Regions from separate parts of the Vagococcus sp. JNUCC 83 genome, predicted to be linked through region 2. Evidence: riboswitches for the same ligand, from Rfam matches in the RefSeq annotation. Region 2 holds a riboswitch; the other holds the start of a gene.
The links. Region 2 has a riboswitch for lysine ahead of JNUCC83_RS11730 (aspartate kinase). Riboswitches for the same ligand answer to the same signal wherever they lie in the genome.
Positions count from the first base shown of each region.

Region 1: linked by a shared signal. The riboswitch ahead of JNUCC83_RS10775 (ABC transporter permease subunit) and the one ahead of JNUCC83_RS11730 (aspartate kinase) in region 2 are both predicted to bind lysine.

Region 1 is NZ_CM132204.1:2,196,896-2,206,518, reverse strand. Features, by position in the region: gene JNUCC83_RS10805 (serine hydrolase domain-containing protein) at 1-576, opposite strand, end outside; gene JNUCC83_RS10800 (hypothetical protein) at 1,002-1,169, shown strand; gene JNUCC83_RS10795 (GNAT family N-acetyltransferase) at 1,207-1,614, opposite strand; gene JNUCC83_RS10790 (chorismate mutase) at 1,795-2,055, opposite strand; gene JNUCC83_RS10785 (NAD-dependent protein deacylase) at 2,086-2,760, opposite strand; gene JNUCC83_RS10780 (EamA family transporter) at 2,805-3,713, opposite strand; lysine riboswitch at 3,863-4,038, shown strand; gene JNUCC83_RS10775 (ABC transporter permease subunit) at 4,127-5,716, shown strand; gene JNUCC83_RS10770 (amino acid ABC transporter ATP-binding protein) at 5,716-6,453, shown strand; gene JNUCC83_RS10765 (YxeA family protein) at 6,498-6,881, opposite strand; gene JNUCC83_RS10760 (linear amide C-N hydrolase) at 7,122-8,144, shown strand; gene JNUCC83_RS10755 (hypothetical protein) at 8,256-8,414, shown strand; gene JNUCC83_RS10750 (NUDIX hydrolase) at 8,459-8,899, opposite strand; gene JNUCC83_RS10745 (ArgE/DapE family deacylase) at 8,919-9,623, opposite strand, start outside.
Region 2 is NZ_CM132204.1:2,377,211-2,386,833, reverse strand. Features, by position in the region: gene JNUCC83_RS11750 (M20 metallopeptidase family protein) at 1-918, opposite strand, end outside; gene dapD (2,3,4,5-tetrahydropyridine-2,6-dicarboxylate N-acetyltransferase) at 942-1,661, opposite strand; gene dapB (4-hydroxy-tetrahydrodipicolinate reductase) at 1,677-2,396, opposite strand; gene dapA (4-hydroxy-tetrahydrodipicolinate synthase) at 2,400-3,278, opposite strand; gene JNUCC83_RS11730 (aspartate kinase) at 3,299-4,501, opposite strand; lysine riboswitch at 4,574-4,755, opposite strand; gene JNUCC83_RS11725 (hypothetical protein) at 4,990-5,619, shown strand; gene JNUCC83_RS11720 (hypothetical protein) at 5,693-6,427, opposite strand; gene thiD (bifunctional hydroxymethylpyrimidine kinase/phosphomethylpyrimidine kinase) at 6,536-7,357, opposite strand; gene thiE (thiamine phosphate synthase) at 7,311-7,997, opposite strand; gene thiM (hydroxyethylthiazole kinase) at 7,994-8,821, opposite strand; gene thiW (energy coupling factor transporter S component ThiW) at 8,805-9,350, opposite strand; gene tenA (thiaminase II) at 9,331-9,623, opposite strand, start outside.

The DNA of each region.
Region 1 (9,623 bases), 180 kb from region 2:
ACCTGCTAGTAGCGAATAATTAGCATTAGTATAATTAAACGTCGCCTCTCCCGTACTTTCAAGATTGTCTAAGACATAATCAATCTGTTCTTGTTGAGTGGTTAAGACTTTATCCGGAGCTGTTTCATCCATTAAAATACCCGATGTTTGATCTAATAATTCCCGAATAGTAATCTCATCACTATATGCTATATCTGGGTAAAAATCTGATAAAACAGTATCATATTTTAAATGCCCATCCGACACAGATTTTGCTACCAAAACTGCTGTCATCATCTTTTGTAGCGAAGCAACTGGAAACAATGTATCTAGCGTGTTAGAGGTCCCAGCTTCATAGTTGCTATAACCATAAGCAGAAGATGATAAAACTTTTCCATTTTCAACCACCATAGCCACGCCATTATAATTTTCATCGGAAAAGTAGTTATCTAAACTAACTGATAGCTCTTCCTTATCTCCAGCTGCCAATACTTCATCTTTTGTTACATAATGTCTAAAATAATAATTTAAACCTAAAAGTATGACGGATGCTGCAAGCACTGTTAGCGATATTCTTTTTATTATGTTTTTTTTCACTAGTACTAACCTCCTTTATAACAATAACTGTTCCTTACATTGCTACATTATAAATACCTATCCTTAAACTAACCTTAATTTTATGAAAACTCTCGTATTTTTTTATGCTAATTTAGCACATAATTAGTCTAGTGTCATTTCATTAACTCGTGACAAAAATGATTCAATGAACAAACAACTTATCATGCATCATTTTTCCAAAGAGCTGATGCAGAAGAAAAGCTTATCTATTTTAATAATAGCACGTATTTTTATTTTTTTTCTATAGATAAGTCTTACGAATCTTGTTAAAAAATATGTATAATTTGACTAGTACTAGTCATACAACCTTTACCCTAACTACTCAAATCGTATGTTGACAAAAAAATAGTCAAAAAATATAATAGTCAATATAATAAAACGTGCATTAAAAAAGGGAGGATGACATGAAAACAATCATTAATTATGTCATTATCGGACTGATTATAGGTTGGTTCATCTATATATTTTATGACTTATATACAAAATTCCATCAGAATATCTTTTTAGGTCTTGGGCAATTAACTTTTTTAATTATTTTATCGTTAATTATCATATATAAAAAGAAAAAATAAGTCTATTTGCTTAAACAAACAGACTTAAATGAATCAATTAATATTCTTTATAAAAAGCAACTGCTCTTCCTTTATCACAAGATACAAAACCAAAACTTTCATAAAACCCTCTTACATTTGGCGCATCCTCTGTTAGAAGCACTTTTTGTCTTACCTTTTGATATTTTTCCAATACGCCATTCATTAATGTTGTTCCAATTTTTTGGTTCTGAAAATCAGGGTGCACTAAGATATCTTGTATATATAAAATCGTGTACCCATCACCAATGACTCTGATTAAGCCAACTAATTGGTCTTTATACCAAGCGCTTGCCACATAAAGGGAGTGAGCCATTGCTTTTTCCAAGCATGTTAAATCTTGCGTATAAGCTACCCATCCAACACTACCATACAATGATTTTAGCTGTTCTTGTGCTATATGACTATCATTTTTATATTCTATCATCTTCTGACCTCCTAATTTATTTTTCTAATTAAGAGTCTAACTTCAAACGATTATTCATTAGGGAATCCCCTCTCAGATGTTTTGTTTATTATATTATATCATGAAAGTAAAAAACAGGACTATCTCTTTAAATAAATCTCTAATAAAAAAACCCTCCAGATCATTTCTGAAGGATTACCTTTATTGTTTACTGTTCTGATAGTCTTTTGAAACCATCATCATTTGATTAAATGTTTCAACAATGGCATCAGCATAATCACTATTTGACACCATGCCACGGATTTTTTCTAACACCATCTCTTCTCTTGTTGTATCAAAAATAGGAAGATGGTTTTCTTTTTTTATCTGGGCAATATTTGACACACAATCATATCTTTCTTCTAACAGTGAAACGATTTGCTCATCGATTTCATCAATACGTTGTCGATCCCTACTTAACATTCTATCTCCTCACTTTGTATAAAAGTTAGATTACATGTTAGAAAAAAATTTTTCTCCTTTTTCCTGCACTAAAAGATGTGGAACTGTTAAAGAAATCGGCTCATTGTTAACGACAATCACCTGACTATTAGGTTTACGGTAATTAATTAATCCACTAAACGGGTATACTTGGAAAGTTGTTCCAACAATACACACCACATCAGCTTTAGATAGCCATGAAATAGACGTTTCAATATTAGATTCAGACAGTCTTTCTTCGTACAACACCACATTTGGACGAATAATTCCACCACACTCTTTATGGTACATACTTTGCATATAATCTGAAACAGAAACTGATTGACCACATTTTTGACAATAACAATCATACAAACTTCCATGAAATGACACCACATTTGGACTACCTGCTTTGATGTGTAAATCATCGATGTTTTGTGTCACAATCCCTATTTGTTTCGTTTGGCTCATTTCTGCCATTTTTTTATGAATCACATTAGGTTTTGCGTTTGGATGGTATAATTGTTTGACAAATTGATAAAAAACATCCGGCTCGCGTTTTAAACAAGTATGACTTAGCAAATACTCAGGATTATCAACTCCATGATATACCCCTGTCATAGAACGATAATCTGGAATCTCCGATGCTGTTGATACACCGGCACCTGTCATAAACACAATGTTTTCCGCCTGATTTAATATCTTCATTGCTTGCTCTTCCACATCAATCACTCCCTATTTATATTATGACATTATTCGTCAAAAAAACCTAATACAACTACAGAAATAATAATAGCAAATATCATAATGTACTGTTTTTTTGTCAATTTTTCTTTTAAAAATATACGTGACCACAAGACTGAAACAATACTATACGAAGCAATCATTGGTGCGACAACAATGGAATGACTTGCAATCGCTCCAATATAGAAAAATTGTCCAAATGTCTCAAATAAGGCGGCTAAATCTTTATATTTTTCATGAAAAATATTAATTTTCTCACCCTTAACACCTCTTAAATAAGCCCACATTAATAATCCGACAATCAAAAAAGTAAATTCATAACTCATATTGGCTTGGTTTTCAGGTAAAATTTTGGCATAATCCAAGTAATAACCATCCAAAAATGTTCCTAACCCATCAATGACACAATACAGGATAGGAAAAATAATTGCCAAAGCACTTTTTCGGTATTTATTATCAACTTTACTCCCTGATAACTCTAATTCATGATCTGCTTCTTGCTTTTCATAGACAGATAACATAAAAATAGCCACTGAAATCACTGCAACAGCAATAAACTGAATCCACACCATCTTTGCGCCTAAAACAAGAAACATCAACAACGCCGATACTGCCCCAGATGAATTACTAATGGGAGAAGACACACTCAACTCTATATAGCGTAGCCCTACATAACCGATTGCCATCGACAAAATATACATTGAGGATACCGGTAGATAAATCAATAAATTTTTCCATTCAAAACTCACACCCAAGTACAAATAATAATAGAAAAATGCATGTAACCCCATCACTAAACCAACTATAACGACTGTTTTCTGTGCGCTATATTTATCCTTTTCATTGTTTCCTAATTTATAAAACAAATCAGCTGTTCCCCACGCAAAAACAGCTACCAACGCTGATATAAACCACATACTTTTCTAGCTCCCTTAATTTTGATTCGTACTTGTTTAAAAATAACTAATTGAGGTGACTTGGTCAATTAAAATTTTGGAAAAACTCATGACTTTTTGAAAAAGGTATGATATAGTATTAGACATATTGAGAAAAAATAACTGAATATTATAAATCTAGAGGTTGCAATCTATCAATAACATTAGTCGAGTAGAGGAATACATTGACACTAATGCATAGGGATGATTGCCGAAATATGGTGTAGTTCCTCACTCTACCATGTTGGGTCTATAGTGAATAACTATAGGACTGTCTTAGTTCATACTAAGATGCGCTATGATTAGATAACATACTGTTAATCTGAATTCATCCAAAGCAACCTCTATTTATGAGGTTGCTTTTTTATTATTTAAAATACAAAAGGAGAATTATTATGCAAACACAAAATCGTTCTACCCATCATGTTATTATTGCACTTTTATTTCTATTGATTAGTTTCATCATGCTTACACCAAAAGTAGAGGCAAATGATGATAAATTTGTCGTAGGTATGGAAGCTGGGTACCCACCTTTTAACTGGACACAACAAAATGATGCAAATGGTGCTGTTAAAATACAAGGCGGAAGTGAATATGCCAATGGCTACGATGTCATGATTGCCAAACGAGTGGCTGAAGGATTAGGAAAAGAACTGGTCATTTATAAAACAGCTTGGGACGGTTTAGCACCTGCTTTAACTTCTGGAAAAGTTGATGCGATTATTGCTGGGATGTCTCCCACTGAAGAACGAAAAAAAACCATCGACTTTACCAATGACTATTATCACTCAAACTTAGTGTTAGTTGTTGCAAAAGATGGAAAATACGCTAACGCAAAAAGTTTAAAAGATTTTGAGGGGGCAAAAGTCACTGCCCAATTAAATACATTCCATTATTCTGTAATTGATCAAATAGAAGGTGTCTCAAAACAAACGGCCATGGATGATTTTTCTGCCATGCGTGTAGCACTTCAATCAGGAAAAATTGATGCGTATGTCTCAGAAAAACCTGAAGGAATCACCGCCCAAAAAGTAAATCCTAATTTTAAAATGATTGATTTTGAAGATGGACAAGGATTTAAAACGAATCGAGATGATACATCTGTTTCTATCGGTGTAAAAAAAGGCAGTCAAGATATTGCTAAAATCAACGATATTTTAGCGGGAATCAATCAAACTGAACGTGACAATTTTATGGATATTGCCATTAGCGAACAACCTGATTCTCAATCGAATGAAAATTGGATTGTAAAAATCGTCAAAGAAAACTGGCAAATGTTTCTAAAAGGAGCTGGAGTCACACTTCTAATCTCTTTAGTTGGAACGATTGTTGGAACATTTATCGGATTAGGTATTGGATTATTCAGAACTATTCCAACACCTAAAAGCATGGTAAATAGAGTCTTATTTAAACTATTAAACACACTATTTTCTATCTATATCGAAATATTTAGAGGAACTCCTATGATTGTACAAGCAATGGTTATCTATTACGGATCATCTCAAGCATTTGGCATTGATATGAACCCATTAGCCGCTGCCTTATTCATCGTCTCAATCAACACGGGGGCTTATATGACGGAAATCGTGCGTGGTGGTATATTCTCCGTTGATAAAGGACAATTTGAAGCAGCTTCAGCTATTGGAATGACTCATGGACAAACCATGGTGAATGTGGTCATCCCCCAAGTCTTTAGAAACATTTTACCCGCAATGGGAAATGAGTTTGTTATTAATATCAAAGATACCTCTGTATTAAACGTCATTGCTGTAACCGAGTTATTCTTCCAAGCAAAAACCGTTGCTGGAAGTAACTTTAGATTCTTTGATACCTTCTTTGTTGTTTGTGTTATTTACTTTGTGATGACCTTTACTGTCACTCGTATTTTACGATTTGTTGAACGAAAAATGGATGGTTCAGGAGAATACGCACCGTATGCTAATCAAATGCAAACAGCTATTTTAGAAAGAAAGGATAAAAAATAATGTCAGAATTAATTGAAATTAAACATCTACAAAAACAATATGGAAATCACGAAGTACTAAAAGATATAAACGTATCTGTAAAAGCTGGCGAGGTTGTCACTATCATTGGCCCATCTGGTTCTGGAAAATCAACGTTGCTTCGCTGTATTAATCTACTAGAAGAACCGACTGGTGGTGAAATTTTATTTAAAGGTGAAAATATTCTCTCACCTGGTTATAACTTACCAAAATACCGAGCTCATGTTGGAATGGTATTCCAACAATTCAACTTATTTGAAAACCACGATGTGCTAAATAATTGTATCGTTGGACAAGTAAAAGTATTAAAACGTTCAAGAGAAGAAGCAGAGCGCATTGCAATCGAAAACTTAGATAAAGTAGGAATGAAAGAGTTTGCTCATGCAAAACCTAGCCAGCTGTCTGGTGGACAAAAGCAACGTGTGGCAATTGCTCGAGCTATTTCAATGGATCCAGAAGTCATGCTTTTTGATGAGCCGACTTCAGCGCTTGATCCAGAAATGGTGGGAGAAGTATTAAAAATTATGCGCGAGTTGACAGGTACTGGTCTAACAATGATTATTGTGACACATGAAATGGCTTTTGCAGAAGAAGTATCAGATCGAGTCATTTTCATGGACCAAGGATTTGTTGCTGAAGAGGGATCACCGGAAAAAATATTCCAACACCCAGAGCAAATACGAACGAAAGAATTTTTACAACGTATTTTAGAAGGATAATAAAAACATGCTAGATTGATTATTTAAGTCAATCTAGCATGTTTTTATCTGTCTAATTTTTCTAACACATTTTTAGGAATATCACTTTTTGACACATCATTTGGCCCGCTCACAATACGTTTAGAGCTGAGGGATACTTTTATATATGAACCAGGCTTCAATGGGGTCACATTATCGCCACTTAGTTCATAATCCATTCTTTGTACACTGCCATCTTCTTTGACAAAGTTAAAATCATATTTATAAGTTTTACTTCCTGGAATCAATTTTCCTGTGTCATCTTTGGTATCTTCAAGAGTTGGTACTTCTTCGGACACTTTAGCATACGCCGTTTCGCCTTTATAAGTTTCTGTATAATAGACATAACCTTTGTAACCAAAAATAACAACTAATATAAGAACCACAGCTAAAATTACTTTTTTTATCATCTAATCCACTCCCTATTAATCAATCTAAAATAATATATAAATAAAGATTCATACATAGATAATAACATGAATTTTTGAATAAAATAACCAAAACACCTTTATATAGGCTAACAAAACTGTAAGTTTAAAGACAATTAGATTATTATTATTTCTTTAAATGAACATAAAATAAGAGATATCATTTGTATTATTTAAACAAAAGATTTATCATAAATTAATTATAAAAGGAGGGTTTTAAAAATGTGTACAAATATCAAATTAACTGCTAAAAATAATGATATCTTCTTCGGTCGCACAATGGACTTAGATATTTCAATGTTCGGTGAAGATCCTGGGCTGGATTTAGATATTACCCTAGCTACTGTTCCAAAAAATATCAATATAGCTAGTCAAGTATCCCCTTGGACAAGTAAATATTCTGTACTTGGAGTTATGACAAAATATACTACAGTGATGTATGATGGTATCAATGAACATGGTTTAACTGGGGACATGCAAGTGTTAGTAGAAGCTACTACAAAAAATACACAAGCTATTATCAATGACAATAAAAAACCACTGTTAACAGAAGAATTTGTTTTATACATTTTGTCTAACTTTAAAACAGTCTCTGAAATCAAAGAACATTATAAAGAATTTGTTTTGGCTGATGAACCGTTCGTTTATAAAGGTCAAAACTTACATTTCCCTCTACATTATACATTTATTGATACAACAGGAGATGGTGTCGTACTGGAGCCTGTATTAGATGGTGGATTCAAAATTTATGACTATGTTGATGTGATGACTAATAGCCCAGAATATTCTTATCATACAACAAATATTAGACACTATATCAATCTAAGTGATATAGATCACCCAACTCACCGCGTCATGAAAAACAAAGTGGATCTTGAACCTATTGAACATGGAACTGGGTACGGATTATTTGGTTTACCTGGAGACTATACCTCTCCTTCTCGTTTTATTCGTAGTTTTTATTTAAAAAATATGTTAGATGATTTTGAATCTAGTGATGGCTTAAATAAATTGTATGGTGTTTTTAGACCAATCATCGTCCCTAGAGGATTAGAACATAAAAAAGCTGACATGAGCATCACTGATTATACTCGTTATTGGTCAGGGTATGATGTGACTAAAAAAGTTGCTTATGTTCAAACAGGTGAAGGGTTAGCAATTACTGCAAAAGAATTCGATACTTCCTTAACAGATATTACTTATCATGAAATTAAATTAGACGATAACGTGGTCTTTGCTTCATAACTATAAAAACACCACACTATATTCATTTTTTTTTCGATAACTAAGTATAAGATAACCTCATAAGTATTTAACAGATACCATCAACCAAAAATATGAAAGAAGGTATACTTAATGACAACCGAACGTGACGGAGCAAAAGAAAATCGCCGTTCTTTTGAACAAGAAAAGGCAAAAGAAATATTCGAAGCAGATATCGATAAAAATCGTGAAAAAGTCGCTGAGAAAAAAGAAGAAAAAGCTGAAAAACGTTTCATTAGAGAACACAAATAAAAACAGTCGCCAAACCCTTTAGTTTAGGATTTGGCGACTGTTTTTTACATCTCACTGTTGATAAAATGTTGAATTGAACAGATGTCGTTCTTGATTATATCATTTAGTTGATGTGGCTTTAATGAAGTAATATCAACAATTGATGACCATTCAACAACCACTTCATCATGATTATCTTTATTCTCTTTTGATGTAGCAGAAACTTCATAGACAAAAATAATTTGTTGGTAAGGCTTCTCTTCATACATAAACCGATTTTCAATCACTGACAACAGGGAATCCACAGATATAGTCATGCCAGCCTCTTCTTTAAATTCTCGAATAACTGCTTGTTCAGAGGTCTCCCCAATCTTCACCGCCCCACCAGGCAATGTTTTCGTTCCATCTGACTCAATAGTGGTTAAAACACACCCTTCTTGACGTAAAATACCACAAGCTCTGACATCAAATTTACTATCTCCTATAACCACTCGAATATCTTGCATAATTCCCCCCCCTTTTAATTTAGTTGAAATAATCTAATATAATTTGCTTATACTTATCAATCATATCTAAATAATTATTTAAATCAACATACTCATCCACTTGATGCGGAAGATTTGACTCTCCTGGTCCAAACACAACAAATTCAAAATGATTATCTGATTTAACAAATTCGGCTGTATCTGTTGTTGCTGCAATCCCCATTAACGGTAGCGGTTGTTCAAATTGTTTTTGGATTACTTTAACTAATTCAGAATTTTTATCTGATTTAACAGATAGCTTGTTATAATCTATGGTTAGCGTCAATTTGTATGGTTGATTTTTATTTAATTCATCAACAGTATCTTGCAATACTTTGATAATATCATCGTTAGAAAATTCAGGAATACTACGAATATTTCCTTGCAATGATGCAAAATTTGGAATGCTATTAACCTGATTTCCACCATTCATTATAGTAATATTATGGATAGTTGATCCCAATTCCTCATTGACATACTTAGTTGAAATATCATCCATTTTTTTATTAATATGATAAGAAAAATCAATCAAATGATTTAACGCATTATACCCTTCTTTTGGCATAGAACTATGCGCCTCTTTCCCAGCTGAAGTCACTGTATAGTTGATAGACCCCATATGAGTATAAACTATATTATAACCACTTGGTTCCCCAACAATCAATCCGTCCAAATCATCCACATACCCTAATTTAGTTAGCTGCTC
Region 2 (9,623 bases):
TTCCTTACTAGATTCTTTCATTAAGTTGTATGCTGTCTTGTCATTAATGGTTGAAGGATACCCTTCGGCAAACACTAAATCAACCGAGCAACCCGTCAAAAGTTCGCTGGCTTCTTTAATTTTTGCCATTTGATTCTTTACTGTTTCCAAATCTTCTTGACTATAAGTTCTAATCGTTCCTTCTAAATAAGCATTTGAGGGAACAGTATTGATTGCTTCACCCGACTTAAATGATCCAATATGCACAATATTTTGATGTAACCCTGCTAGATGGTAGTGTTGTAACTGAGAGAGTTGATTTAAAATCACTAATAATGCTTCACCTGCCGAATGTCCCTGTTCTTTATTGGCGACATGCGCTGATAATCCTTTGATAAAAAAACGATATTCTGTCGCACTAGCTGTAATCGGACCTGGTTTGGAAACAATAACGCCTTCCCTTTCATCTGGCATCATATGTAATCCAAAAACAAACGATGGCGTGATTTCAAACTGATAATTAGTTAATAAAATATTTGCCCCACCATACGTTTCCTCAGCTGGCTGAAAAATAAAATAAACACTGGATTGTAATGGTGTCACCTCAGACATTTCTTTTACCTGTTTCACAAATCCTAATAACATCGTGATATGCCCATCATGTCCACATGCATGCATGACATTATCCACTTGTGAACGATAAGCGACTTCATTTTCTTCATGAATAGGCAACGCATCAATATCTGCTCGAAAAGCAATACTTTTATCACTGCTGCCTTTGATATAAGCCACCACACCAGTATCAAGTGGAGTATCATATTCTACCCCTAACAAGTCCAATTCTCTTTTAATAAACGCGGTTGTTTCATACTCTTCTAGACTTAATTCAGGGTGTTGATGCAACCAACGACGTGTTTTTATTAAATAATCCTCTAGCACACAATCATCTCCAGTCTGCTTATTTACTCTTCATTTAACTTTCTTAATGCTTGAACAATTTCGATTTTTGACTCATTCACATCACTCACTTGTTTAATCACTTTAGCTGGGACTCCAGCAACCACACTTCCGGCTGGGACATCTTCTGTCACGATAGACCCTGCTGCGACCACTGCCCCTTTTCCAACTCGAACACCTTCTAAAATAACCGCGTTCGCTCCGATTAACACATCATCTTCTATAACAACTGGTTGGGCACTAGGTGGCTCAATGACACCTGCTAACACTGCACCGGCACCAACGTGAACATTTTTACCCGTTGTAGCACGTCCACCAAGTGTTGCATTCATATCAATCATTGTTCCCTCACCAACAACTGCACCAATATTAATTGTGGCACCCATCATCACGACTGCACCATCTTTAATCACCGCATGTTCGCGGATAAATGAACCTGGTTCAATTCGTGCATTTAATTTTGTCTGATCAATAAGAGGAATCGCTGAGTTGCGTCTGTCATATTCAATCTCAACTTCTTTAAAAAGTGATTGATTGGCTTCATAAAATGCTGACCATTCAGTATAGTCGGCAAAAATTGTTTTGGAGCATTTACAGCCAAACACTTTAAAACTTTCAGGAAATTCGACTCCCTTAAAGTCTCCATTTGCGTAAATTTTAACTGGTGTTTGTTTTTTACTGTCACTAATATATTGAATAATCTCTTGTGCTGATTGTAATTCCAAAAATACCCCTTCTTTCTATAAGTTATCAAATGTATAAAATCCTGGCTTTTTCTCAATTAATTTTTCTGCCACATCTAAACTACCATTAGCAAATATATCTTTACTTTGTGCGCGGTGAATGATTTGAATCGTTTCTTCTTCACCGGCAAATAATACTTCATGCTCACCAACAATCGTTCCACCACGAACCACATTAATACCAATTTCATCGTCATCTCTTGGTATATGTCTCTCATGTCGATCATAAACCGGGTATGAGTCTTGCTTAATTTCTTTAATAGCATCGAATAATTTTACTAATGTACCACTTGGAGCATCCACTTTTTTACGGTGATGTTTTTCGGTTAATTCGATATCAAAATTTTCAAGTAGTGGCACACTGTACTTAATAATTTCTGTCAACACATGGACACCGTAACTCATGTTGGCACTAAAAAAAACAGGTGTTGTACTAGACACTTTTTCTAATGCATTAATAATGTCTTCTTTTTGACCCGTTGTCGCAATAACTAACGGTACGCCTGTATCTTTTTTTATCATCGGTAATGTCATGTTAGGATGAGAAAAATCAATTATGACATCGGCTTTTGGTAAGTCATCGGTAACTTGAAATGTCGGATAAGGATAGTCCTCATCAACTGGTGTGACAATACCGACTATGTTATGTCCGCGTTCTTTTGCTAAATGTGCCACTCGCTGATTCATTGCACCGTATCCAACTAATATAATATCCATAACTTACTCTCCTTTAAATTGATGGTATGTTTTAATGATTGGTTGACGAGCTTCTTCTTCTAATTCTACTAATGGCAACCGTAATTCATCGTCCGCATACCCGATATGATTCAACAATGCTTTTATCGGCATCGGATTCACATCCACACTCAAACTATTAATAAGTGGTAATAAAGCCTCAAATAGTGCTGTCGCTTCTTCTGGATTTGTTTGATATTGTGTATAAATATCTTGAAATTCTCTTGGAGTTGCGTTGGCCAAAACAGAAATCACACCATCCCCACCACGAGCAAAAAACGGTAGAATCGCATCATCATTGCCACTATAAAAGGAAAAATCATCTGGCAATAAAGTTCGACATGTCTCTAAGTAATCCATATCACCCGTCGCATCTTTTAACCCAATGATATGAGGATTGTTAGCTAATTCAACAAGTGTTTCTGGCTCAATCGTCATATTCGTTCTAGACGGTACATTGTACAAGACAACTGGTAAGCCTACTGCATCTGCAATTAAAGTAAAGTGTTTGATTAATCCTCGTTGACTTGTTTTATTGTAATAAGGCGTGATTAGCATAATAGCATCTGCCCCAGCTTCTTTGGCTTGTAACGAATGTTCAAGCGACACTCTCGTATCATTTGTTCCCGTGTTAGCGATTATTGGCACTCGCCCATTAGATACTTTTAGTGCTAAACGAATTAAATTTAATCGTTCATCCTCTGTCAACGTTGACCCTTCACCTGTTGTTCCGTTAACAAAGAGTGCTTGAACACCGTTACTGATTAGAAATTCAACATGACGCTCAAATGTATCATAATCCACTTCATTGTTAGTAAATGGTGTCGTGATTGCGACGCCTGTCCCTTTAAATAATGATGTCATTTTAGTTATCCCCCTTTAGATTACAATCCAAATGCGTCACATAGTTTTTCAACAGCCAATACACCATTTGCCTTATCAACAACATATGAAATACTAATTTCTGACGTTGTTACTTGATAAAATGGAATATCATTTTCAAGTAATGTCATAAATACCTTACTAGCGACCCCGGACATATCTCGCATACCCGAACCAATCACAGAGACCTTTACATAATCAGCTTTGACTACATAATTTAGTTGGTTAAATTCTTGATGCAACGTGTCGAAAATATGTTTTAACTCGATCGTATCTGTATCCTTCATTGTAAAAGATAGTTGTAACCCATCTTCATTAACAATTTGCGAAATCATATCGATATTAATTTCCTCTTTTTCTAATAAATGGAATAACTCTTTTAATACCGTTGCATCATTTTCTGGATAGCTAAAGGTCACGTAATGCATGTCTTTGTCTAGTGCGACTCCTGTCACAGCTTTTTTTTCTAAAATATCTTTTTGCGGCATAATCCAAGTCCCTCTTTCGTCTGATAATGTTTGTCCTAGATAGATTGATACATTATAATTTTTTGCTATTTCAACACTTCTTGTTTCTAATACACCAGCACCTAATGCGCTCATCTCCATCATTTCCTCAAAACTAACAACATCTAAACGTTTGGCTGGGTATAGGCGCGGGTCAGTGCCATACACGCCTGCCACATCAGTATATATTTCGCACGGTGTACTAAGAGATGACGCGATGGCAACAGCCGTTGTATCGCTTCCCCCACGTCCCAGTGTCGTCAATTCTCCTTCTTCATTCATTCCCTGAAAACCAGCAACAACTACTACGTTATTTGAACGGAACGCTTTCTCAAAAGCCTCATTATCCACTTCTAATATCTTACTTTTCATGTAATGCCCTTGTGTTTTTATTCCTGCTTGGAATCCTGTCATTGCCTTAGCTTTTATCCCTTGCTCTTTTAAAGCAATCGCTAAATAAGAAATCGTCTGCTGTTCTCCTGTTGTTAAAAGCATCGCCAAATCATGTTGGTCAGGCTCTTTTGACAGTAAATCAACATTTTTTAACAAGTCGTCAGTTGTCTTTCCCATAGCAGATACGACAACTACTAGCTCTTCACCCTGTTTCACTCGATGAGCTAAGTAAGTTGCTATATTTTTAATTTTTGTAAAATCTCCGACCGACGTTCCACCAAATTTAATGACACTTCGTTTTGTCATTTATTTTCCTCCTAATCGGCATCGAAAAAATAAAAAAGACAAGTTCACGGGCATGAACTTGTCTTAACTATCTACAAGCGATGCACCCCATTATTTCTTCTTAAAATAATGACAGACTTATAGCTATTAACTATAAATCCAACACCTATGCTACTGCAATAACACAGGTATTTCGGCATATCACCCTTTCAATAAAGTTATTTGCAGATTCCAAAACTTTACCTACTAATGATCAACGCGCCTCATCTCTAATACTTATTTAATTATTGTTTATGATTATAGCAAATGTATTCACACATGACAAGTATAAAAAAACGAATTAATAATAAAAAAATGAGAATTTGCTTTTTAATGAATGAGTGGTACGATAAATTTAAAAATTTGTGACTCCTTAAAGTTGACGTAAATTTTTAGATTTGTCGTATATCTTTTTTAAGCATTTTTCTAACAACATCATTAATTTATAGTATAATAAGAGTAGAAGGGGTGTGGATCCAATTATTCGCCGATTATTTAAATTAAAGGTTCATTTTTGGGTAGTTATATGTCTGGTGTTGCTATTTTTAGGCACATGGGTGTTTGGGATGTTCTCAGGAAACGGTCATCTATGGAACACAAAAGCTAAAACAAATGAAACACAAGTTGTTACCGCCATGACAAAGCGAAACCAAGTTGCCATACTAGGATTAAGTGTCACGGACATTTACGATAAAAGCCAAGTCAAAACATTCTTAGGAATGGAGGTTCCATTTAGTGAAAAAACAGCTTATGTCAAAGGAAGTTTTGAAGCTAAACTAGGATTTGATGGAGGTCTAGTAGACATCAAAAAAGAGGCTAAAAAAGAAAATACCTACCACGTGAGCATTCCTGAATTTATTGTCGTTGGTATCAGTAACCCTAATTTTGAAGTCGTTAATAATAAAGGAGAATTTCTAAGTTTTATCACTGAAGATATCAACACGCATGAGCTTGCAAATAAAGCTATGAGTGATGAAACATTAGTCAAATACATCGATAAGAATAGAGAATGGCTGGAAGAAGAGGCTACGGACTATTATCAACAACTATTAAATAGTATCGACCCTAATGCCACACTTTCTATAACTTTCTCTGAATAAAGTAATCCATAAAAAAATAATAATAGCTTAGATAAGTTGACATATGTGTCTACCTATCTAAGCTATTATTTTGTTATGATTTTCTTTTAATAAGTACCATCACAAGTAAAATGGACCCCACAGTAATTAATGGTAAACCTACGCCTAATTGTTGTTCTCCTGTTTTAGGAAGAGATGACGATTTTTTATCACTAGATGTTGTTACTTGGTTGGTATGTTCTTTTGTTTTAGAACTTGTTGTTGCACTCGTTTCTTCTGTACTATCTGTTGTTGTACTGGTTGGTTGATTAATCATTGTCTCAATTTCAGCCCAAATATTATCAAGTTCTTCAATGGTTTTGCTATTATCAATCTTCGCAATAAATTCATCTGCTTGATTTTGTGTCATTCTGCCAGACTTCACTAATAATTCTAACTGATATTTTGTATTGTATACTTTTTCATCAAAGCTAGATTGATACAACTGCTTGTTTAGTTTGGCTAAATCCAGTGCATCTGAATAAACCATTGAAACTTCCTCTGGTTTGGTTGCTTTTTCTAATCGTCTCATTAAGTCTTCGTATTGAAATTGTGATAACTTGCCTTGATTCACCATATCTGTAATCAATAATGATACATCTGATTTTGTTACTAACATACCTTCTGACTGACTATCATTTGTTGTTTCTGTTGGTTCAATAGTTTCAGCAGTTGTCACATCACTCACTGATTGTGTATCACTAGATGTTACACTTGTTTCTGTTGCATAACTAACAAATCCAAACATCAATGCCCCAATAAAAAAACTACTCCAAATTAACTTTTTCATATATATTGCCCCCTTAGCAATTTACATTACAACAGCATTACTTGGTTGTAACAATATTGTAACATTCATTTGCTAACTAGGCAATTTTAAAATATACCTTAGACTTTGTTAATCAATGATAACTTCTTGAACTAGCGTTGCCCAATGATTTGTTGGACCATGTCCATGCCCGACAAATATTTCTTGTTCAATCGCACCTTGTATAAATCCTTTAGCCAACTTAATTGCTTCTTTAATCGTGTTTCCTTTTGCAATTTCAGCTGTGATACAAGAAGAAAACGTATCCCCTGTCCCGTGAGTTTTGATTGTATCTACTCGTCTTGTACTCATCCAAAACGTTTCCCCATCTTCTAACAACACAAAATCTTTTGCCGCTTCATCTGAAGAATGCCCGCCTTTTATCACCACATTTTTAACACCCATTTTTTGCAACTCATAAGCTGCTTGAATCATCTCTTCATGTGTTCTAATCTCTTGTTGAACTAATTCTTCTGCCTCTGGAATATTAGGGGTTAACACTGTTGCTAATGGTAGTAGTTCTTCTTTAATACAGTCTACTGCCTCTTTTTTAAGAAGCGAATGACCACCTTTAGCAATCATCACTGGATCAACAATCAATGGACCAAAATTTACTTCTTTTAACTTTTGAACAATGACTTGAACATGTTCTTTATCTGCAAGCATTCCTGTTTTGCACGCACGAATATGAAAATCTGCCGCTAATGAATCAAATTGTTCGGCAACAAACTCACACGGGATAGGAAAACTATTTTGTACACCCAAAGTATTTTGAGCCGTCAATGCCACAATAATGCTCATACCAAAAACATCTCTTGCTTGAAATGTTTTTAAATCTGCTTGAATACCTGCACCACCACCTGAATCACTTCCGGCAATTGTGACGACTTGAGGGGTTTGATTGATTGTCATGATGCTTTGTCTCCTTTATGTCTAAAATCTGCTGTTTTAATGCTGTTGTTTTTTTTGTAATGTCTGTTGCTTGCATTATTTCACTAACAATCGCGACACCTGATATCTCTGTTTCTTTCAACGTAGCCATGTTTTTTTCTTTAATGCCACCAATCGCGACAACGGGTAAATTAGAGTGATGAATAATATCTTGTAAGACAGATATGTCTGTAGTTGGGGCATCTTTTTTGGTTGTCGTCGCAAATATCGCGCCAACACCTAAGTGATCCGCTCCCTGCTCTTTTGCTTCAAGTGCTCTCTCAACCGTTTTTGCTGAGACTCCTAACCACTTATCAGGGCCAATTAAACGCCGTGTCACGTCGACAGGTAATTCATCATCCCCGATATGAACCCCTGTTGCATCGATCGCTAAACAAATATCCACTCTATCATTAATAATTAAAGGAATATTATAATAATCTGTTATTTTTTTGACAGCCATAGCCTTATGATAAAAGTCATTAGCGCTCGCATTCTTCTCTCTTAGCTGAACAAGTGTTACGCCATTTTTGCAGGCTAATTCGACTCTTTTTAAAAATTCATCGTCTGATAAACCATCAGAGTTAGTCACCAAATATAATGTTAATGCTTCTTCTATCATAACCAATCTCCTTTTACCCCATCTTGCCAACTGTTATTTTGTTTCAATAATGATAGTTGGTTAAGTGTTTCTTCACGTATACTAGCAATTTTTGCGTCATTTTTTACAATCACTAACGCTTCTTCACCACATAAGTTAAAATAACTAACAGCTTGTAACACACTTTGTAGCACATCAATCCCGCTGCCTAATAATGTTGCAATCAGTGCTCCTACCACGTCTCCTGTTCCTGTAAACTGGTCTAAAGCCTCGATGCCATTTTGAAGTAGCACCACTTGAGATTGATACACCACTAAATCAGTTGGACCTGTTGCTAAAAAACAGGTGTTAGGGTATTTTTTGGTTAACTCAAGCAACCCTTTTTCTAATTCTTTCATAGCTGAGGCATCTTGGTCTCTGTCAGACGCGTCAACTCCTTTTCCATGGCTTGGCAACTGGCATAACGTTCTCATCTCTGACACATTTCCTTTGACGACTGTTGGCTCAAGAGATAACAGATGATTAGCTACCTGTTGTCTAATACGAGAACTCGACACACCAACATTGTCAACAACGATAGGAATATTATGCTTTTTCGCTTCTTCGATTGCTAGTGTCATAGCATATTCTTTTTTTTCTGATAAATGGCCAATATTAATTAATACACTACTAACTTGCTGATACAAATCAGAAAAATCACGTACGTCTTCTGTCATAATTGGTTTACCTCCAATATACAACACACTGTTTGCAACTGTTTCAATCGTGACCGAATTAGTAATACAATGCACTAAAGGAGACGGAAGTAATGGAAATGGGGTTTGAAATTTATGAGTGAGTAGCATGTTCTTCACCTAACCTTTCATTAAAAAACATTGCTTGAAGTCTTTGAAATGTTGGGACGTTGGCTAATTTTTTCATCACGATAAATGCAACAAATGACCCAATCACTGCGCCACCAATGAATCGTGGTGTATAAAAAAACCAATACATGCCATGGTTACTTCCAGTAAACCAAGCCATCACAGGATAAGATAACAATGATCCAACAATACCTGTTCCTAAAAATTCGCCAAACATCGCACTATAAACGCTAGGATACAACTTATAAAATATGCCCGCTAATAACGCACCAAATACCGCTCCTGTTAAAGCTAGTGGTGGAATCCCCAATAACATCATTCGCAATATGCCACACACAAGTGCCATGATTGTCCCATAAACTGGACCCATCAACATCACACCAATAACATTCATCACGCTAGACATGGGTGCCATTCCCTCAATACGAAAGAGTGGTGATAACACCACATCCATCGCAATCATCAAAGATAAAATCAATAATTTTTTTAAATTAGTCGTTTGAGACGGCATCTTTTTCTCCTTCCGGCCAAGTTTGATGTGTGTATGTCATGTCCCAAAATAGGTATTCCATTTGAGCACTCACATAAAAGGCCTCAATCATTTTTTCTTGTTCTATTTTATCACTTTTTTCATACAATTTATTTAATAATGCGCATTGATGCGCTACTTCTTCCTTGGCTTCATCACCCGAATACGTTTCAATCCAGCGTTGATAAAGTTGATGAGGTGATCCTGTTTTAATTAATTCCGTCCCAATTTCTTGGTATAACCACGCACACGGTA